DNA from 2 places in the Streptococcus mobilis genome. Region 1 is predicted to be linked to the other one. Evidence: predicted binding sites of a transcription regulator. Region 1 holds the regulator's gene; the other holds the start of a gene.
The links. The regulator Rex, encoded in region 1, represses fermentation and respiration genes when NADH is low (regulators of the CRP and FNR family bind a similar motif). The targets are predictions, from matches to a motif close to TTGTGAANTANTTCACAA.
Positions count from the first base shown of each region.

Region 2: the regulator Rex is predicted to act here: its motif matches at 2,146-2,163, upstream of adhP (alcohol dehydrogenase AdhP).

Region 1 is NZ_AP041823.1:1,295,510-1,298,931, reverse strand. It holds gene AC6IZR_RS06130 (hypothetical protein) at 121-399, shown strand; gene radC (RadC family protein) at 454-1,137, shown strand; gene AC6IZR_RS06120 (redox-sensing transcriptional repressor Rex) at 1,340-1,987, opposite strand; gene AC6IZR_RS06115 (DUF4649 family protein) at 2,117-2,332, opposite strand; gene AC6IZR_RS06110 (DUF1831 domain-containing protein) at 2,334-2,681, opposite strand; gene AC6IZR_RS06105 (cysteine desulfurase family protein) at 2,691-3,422, opposite strand, start outside.
Region 2 is NZ_AP041823.1:1,808,961-1,812,382, forward strand. It holds gene AC6IZR_RS08685 (NCS2 family permease) at 1-1,048, opposite strand, end outside; gene AC6IZR_RS08690 (Cof-type HAD-IIB family hydrolase) at 1,224-2,036, shown strand; gene adhP (alcohol dehydrogenase AdhP) at 2,227-3,249, shown strand.

The DNA.
Region 1 (3,422 bases):
TGGGAGAAATTCTTGTAAAATTGTAAGAGATTGGTAATATAATGTAAGGAACTTGTCATAATATTAAGGGAAAATCAGTATATAATAAGAGGAGAAAGAGTATGATAAGGAGGTAGAATAGTGACGAAAGAGCGAATTTATCATCTCTTGCATCATTTCTACAATCTCTTAGTAAATGATTTTCCACGAAATGGTTTAATTACGAAAGGAATCTACGAAGTAGAGCAGGTCTACCAAGCTTTAGAGGCCATTCCTCAGAGCCAGGAGTACTTGATCCGCTGTGAAATTCAACAGTTTTTAAAGGAGCTTGAACAAGTTCAAACAGGTTATCAGATCCGCTTTAATAAAGATGAAGTCTTAGTGTTAGATGATTTGAAGGAAGAAATCGCCTGTAAATAATGAAAGGTTGTCGTTTTCTCCATTTATTACGAATTAATAAGTGAGGAGGAAATTATGTACGACATATCATTTATTGAACCATCTTTGCTTCCTAGAGAACGTTTGGTTTCTGAAGGGGTAGATAAGCTGAGTCATCAAGAATTGTTATCCATTCTCTTACGGACAGGCAATAAGCAAAAAAGCGTTTATGAGATTGCACAAGGTCTTCTGAGTTCGGTTAATAGTTTAAAGGAGTTAAGTCAATTAACCCTAGAGGAACTACAGGAAATCTCTGGCATTGGCCGGGTGAAGGCCATCGAACTTCAGGCTGTGATTGAGTTTGGACGAAGGATTCATAAAGACGAATTGATGACTTCCGAACAGATTATGAGCAGCCAGAAATTGGCCCATAAAATTCAACAGGAAATCGGCCATAAGAAACAGGAGCACCTGGTTGCTCTCTATTTAAATACGCAGAATGAAATTATTCATCAGCAGACCATTTTTATTGGAACCGTGAATCGAAGTATTGCGGAGCCACGTGAAATCCTGCATTATGCACTAAAGCACATGGCAACCTCTATCATCTTGGCTCACAATCATCCATCTGGTGCCGTATTTCCCAGTAAAAACGATGATGAAGTAACTCATCGAGTCTTAGAGGCCTGTGAAGTGATGGGTTTAACCTTATTGGATCACTTGATTGTATCTGAAGAAAACTATTATAGTTACCGTGAAGAAACCGATTATTTGGTATAAAAAAGAGAGTGGGACAGAAATCGGTAATTCGTTAGAATTCGATTTCGTCGTCCCACCTCCGCACAGTTGAGTAGGGCTGTAAAAGCTGATGAAATCAGCGTAGTAGAGCCCACTCAACCACTGCGTCTTGCTCGACAATCCAAAAATAATTGAGAGGCTAGGACTTTTGTCCCAGCCTTTTTTCTTTTTAATGTATAAGTCTTTATTCTTCGTTTTTTCGCATGAAATAAAGGAGTGTTTGCAATTCACTGGTGAGATCGACATATTGGACGACGACATCTTTAGGGACTGTCAGATGCACTGGTGAGAAGCTGAGAATTCCCTTGACACCAGCATCTACCAAAAGGCTAGCCACTTCTTGAGCCTTGACGCTTGGAACAGTTAGGATGGCTGTTTGAATGCCTTCTTGTTTGAGCTTTTCTTTAATGGAGGAAATACCGTAAATGGGAATTCCGTCCTTACTTTTGGTATTGATCAGTTCATGATCGTCTAGATCAAACGCCATGACAATTTTCATCTTATTGCGTTCATGGAAGCGATAGTTGAGGAGTGCACTTCCCATATTTCCGATCCCCACAATAGCGACATTGGTAATGGCATTGTCATTTAAGAGATCCGCAAAGAAGTTCATCAGTTTTTTTACGTCATAACCAAATCCACGTCTTCCTAATTCACCAAAATAAGAGAAATCTCGGCGAACAGTAGCAGAGTCAATCCCAATTGCATCAGCAATTTGCTTGGAATTGGCGCGTTCTATTTTTTCAGAGTTAAAGCGTTTAAAAATGCGGTAGTAGAGCGATAAGCGTTTTGCTGTTGCGCGTGGAATTGGAGTATTTTTATCATGTTTCACAATATCACAACCTTTCCCTCTTATTGTATAGGAAGATTGTGAAAAAATCAACTATCTAGAGCGGTTTTTCAAAAATATTTTTGTCTAAAGAAAAAGCTGATGGCAATGGAGAGTTCCATCAGCATCAGCTTAGTTTTCAGCTTGTTCTACCTTTTTCAAAAAAGCATAGAGTCCATCGACTCGTCCTGTATAGGGGAGCTTTTCCCCCTTGTATTCAATGGATACGATTGAGTAAGAGTCAGGCAGGGTTACACAGCCTGAAAAAGCTAGGATACAGGCTGCAAGGTCAGGATAAGTAGTCGTTCGTTCTACTTGGTAGGCGTCGATATAAGTTAAGGTTACCATATTAGGCCTCTGTTTTGTTGAAAATTTCTCTTTCGACAAGACTATCCATTAGGAAATAGAATTTTTGTTGGATAATGTCATTTTCTGGATTTTTAAAGATATTAACCAGGCGAAGCCCAGACTTGTCTGTAATATTGATCTTAAAACCTGTCAAATCTTTATTAAAAATGATTTTAAGTAGGAAGCCTTCGCCGCTATTTGGAACGGCTTCGAGCAAACGATTTAACTCGTAATTTCCAACCTTTGTAACAGCAAATGTATTGTCACGTAAGGTATATTTTTTAACATTTGGGTGTAGACTATAGGTATATTTACAGTCTTTCAATGAAACACTTGTTTCAAAAGCCATATTGTTCTCCTATGATAAAATTTCTTTAAGTTTTGAGAGGAAGTCTTGAACTTCCTCTACGGTATTGAGTTCTGAAAAACTAATTCGAAGGGATTCTTTTAGGCGTGAGCTATCTTTTCCATAGAGTGCCTCAAGGACATGGCTGGGTTGAACTGTACCAGCGGTACAAGCAGAACCTGTAGAGACAGAAATGCCAGCAAGATCGAGTCGCATCAATAATAAATCATTTTGGACACCCGGAAAGCCAAGATTCCAAACAAATGGAAGATGACCGTCATTCGCATTAACGTAGTAGTCGTAGGCTGCTAAACCATTGACTAGTTCTTGGCCGAGTTTTTGAACCTGGTGGAAATTTTCTTCTTGATGAAGTGTAGCTTGCTGAAGCGCGGTTGCCATCCCGACAATAGAAATAAGATTTTCCGTGCTGGCTCTCATCTTACTTTCCTGATCCCCACCATGGATGAGATTATCAAAATCTGGGGTAGCCGCATAAAGGAAGCCAACGCCCTTTGGTCCATGGAATTTGTGGGCAGAAGCACTGAGAAAATCAATTCCCAACTTTTCGGGATAGACAGGGACCTTTCCGATTGCTTGGACAGCATCAACGTGAAAGACAGCTGGATGATCTTTTAAGAGTTCTCCGATTTCTTTAATCGGTAGAAGATCGCCTGTCTCGTTATTGGCAAACATGGTAGAGACAAGAATGGTATCCGGTCTAAGTGCCGCCTTGATATCACTAGC
Region 2 (3,422 bases), 510 kb from region 1:
CAGCTGCAGATTCAACATACGTCGTTACGTTTGAAGTTCCTGCAATGGCTCCGACTGAAGTCGCTACAAGGTCTGAATAGAGGGCCTTATCTAATTTCACTGATTGATGGTTTTCCCCATTCGTCGCAACAATCCCAACTTTTTCACCCGTACCGATCAAAGTTCCAATTGTATCAAAAATATCGGTCAAGGAGAAGGCTAAGATTGCCATTAAGGTTTCAGGCAAACGAGAGGTATTTGAAATCAAGGAACCCAATCCTTTCGATCCCAAAGCTTGACCAAAGATCGTGCCTAAATCATTAAAGGCAGCTCCTAGATGATTACTTGCAAAGTCAATTTTAGTGATATCAACAACATGGATGAGAATTCCAAGCACAGTCGTTACTAAGATAGAAAGGATAATCCCTCCCTTAATCCCTTTGACAACAAAGAAAATAGTAATCGCAAGACCAACAAGAGCCAAGAGGACAGCTGGATTGTTAAAAGCAACCAATCCAGGAACAGCAGATGCATTGGCTGAGATCGTTGCATTCGCCTTATCTGCTCCTTCTCCAACCACTGTATAGGTATGAGGGTCAATCGTGAATTTCAAAAATCCCGCATTCTTAATTCCAACATAGGCCAAGAAAATCCCGATCCCAGCTGAAATAGCAGAGCGAAGAGCGGTCGGAATCGATTCGATGATCATCTTCCGAACATTTGTCAATGTGATAATCAATGAGATCACACCACAAATGAAGACCATTCCCAAAGCTTCCTGCCATGAGTAGCCCATACCAAATACAACGGTAAAGGTAAAGAAGGCATTCAAGCCCATCCCAGGTGCTTGTGCATAAGGTAAATTGGCATAAAAAGCCATCATCAAGGTTCCGACAACGGATCCAATAATCGTTGCAAGGAAGACCCCTTGAGCTGGCATACCTGTTTGTGACAACATTTGAGGGTTTACGAAGAGGATATAACTCATCGCAAAAAAGGTTGTCAAACCAGCAAGAACCTCTGTTCGAACAGTGGTTCCATGTTCTGAAAGTTTAAAAAACTTATCCATTTCAGAATAAACTCCTTTTTCATCATTCTCGCTCCCAATCAATTTGCGAACGTTATATCTATTCTATCAAAAGATCTTTCGTCTTTCAAGAAATCCCGCTTCTCTTCTCGATTTTTGAGCGCTTTTCCGATTTTTCTGATATAATGGTCTCATTCTTCTCGAAAGGAACTGAAATATGCATAAAAAGATGATCGCTCTAGATCTAGACGGTACCCTCTTAAATTCCGAAAGCAAATTGAGCGACTTTACCATTGAGACCATTAAAAAAATTAGTGCTCTTGGCCATAAAGTTATTATTACAACAGGCCGCCCCTACCGTATGGCACATACCTACTACAAACAACTAGAGCTAGATACTCCGATGATCAATTTTAACGGCTCCCTTACGCATCTACCTGAGAAAAAATGGGTGGATGAACAATGTTTGACTTTAGATAAAAAATACCTGTTAGATATGGTCGCCAACCGAGACACCATCCAGGCTGACTTTATAGCAGGCGAATACCGCAATAAATTCTTTATTACCGATCCAAATGAGCACGTCGCAGATCCTAAATTATTCGGTATTGAGGCTTTCCAACCAGAAAATCAATTCAACCCCGAACGGGTAACGAGCGACCCAAACTGTATCCTCTTTCAAACGAAAGCGGAAGACAAATATGCTCTGGCAGATGAAATGAATCGGCATTATGACTACAATCTGTCTATCAATACTTGGGGTGGTCCCTTAAATATTCTGGAATGCAATCCCAAAAATGTGACCAAAGCATCTGCTCTGACCTACCTTCTAGATAAACTCAATATGGATCAGAAGGATTTGATTGCCTTTGGAGACGAGCACAACGATACCGACATGCTAGCTCTCGCTGGTCATGGATACGCTATGAAAAATGCTAGCTCCGTCCTTCTCCCTTATGCAGACTCCGTCATAGATTTCACGAATAACGAAGACGGTGTCGCGCGCCAACTCATTCAATTATTCTTATAAAACTAACAGACATGAGTTATCCCCTCATGTCTTTTTCTGCGCCAAATCCTTAATCGGTTAATCAATACCGCCCTTTTTTTCCATTTTTTTCATTGCCTCGTCATCTAGTTTGTGATATTATTAACATAGTTATTAAAGAAGCGCTTTCAAAAATTTTAAACCGCTTCTCGTTCACTTAAGGAGGAACAAAATGAAAGCTGTTGTTGTAAATCCAGAAGGTACTGGTGTTGAAATCGTTGCAAACAAAGACATGCGTCCACTTGAAACAGGGGAAGCACTTGTTCAAATCGAATACTGTGGTGTCTGCCACACTGACTTGCACGTTGCTCACGGGGACTTCGGTAAAGTTCCAGGCCGTGTTCTTGGACACGAAGGAATCGGTATTGTTAAAGAAGTTGCTCCAGATGTCAAGAGCCTAAAAGTTGGGGATCGTGTCAGTGTCGCATGGTTCTTCGAAGGATGTGGAACTTGTGAATACTGTACAACTGGTCGTGAAACTCTTTGCCGTACTGTAAAAAATGCTGGTTACTCTGTTGATGGAGGGATGGCTGAACAATGTATCGTTACTGCAGATTACGCAGTGAAAGTACCTGAAGGATTAGATCCAGCCCAAGCATCTTCTATTACGTGTGCAGGTGTTACAACTTACAAAGCCATCAAAGAAGCCAAAGCTGAACCAGGACAATGGATCGTTATCTATGGAGCTGGTGGACTAGGAAACTTGGCTGTTCAATATGCTAAGAAAGTCTTCAACGCACATGTCATCGCTGTCGATATCAACAATGATAAACTAGAATTGGCGAAAGAAGTTGGTGCAGACTTTGTCATCAACGGTCGCGAAGTCGAAGATGTCCCAGGATTGATCAAAGAAAAAACAAACGGTGGAGCTCACTCTGCTGTCGTAACAGCCGTTTCTAAAGTAGCTTTCAACCAAGCAGTAGATTCTGTTCGTGCTGGTGGCCGCGTGGTCGCAGTTGGTCTTCCTTCTGAAATGATGGACCTCAGCATTGTGAAAACTGTATTAGATGGTATCCAAGTCATTGGTTCTCTTGTAGGAACTCGTAAAGACTTGGAAGAAGCTTTCCAATTTGGTGCAGAAGGCTTGGTAGTCCCTGTCGTTCAAAAACGTCCAGTAGAAGATGCTGTCAAAGTCTTTGACGAAATGGAAGCCGGAACCATTCAAGGACGTATGGTACTTGACTTTACAAACTAAACAACTGAACCTACAGGACTAGCCCAACTGGGCTAGTCTTTTTGAGTGCTCTCAATCACTCTCATATACAATTTGTTATATATTTATTTTTGTTTTCGAGAATATCGTTTGATTCTCGGAATCTTTTCATTGAGAACAAAATCCTATAAAACATATCTATTATTGATTTTTTA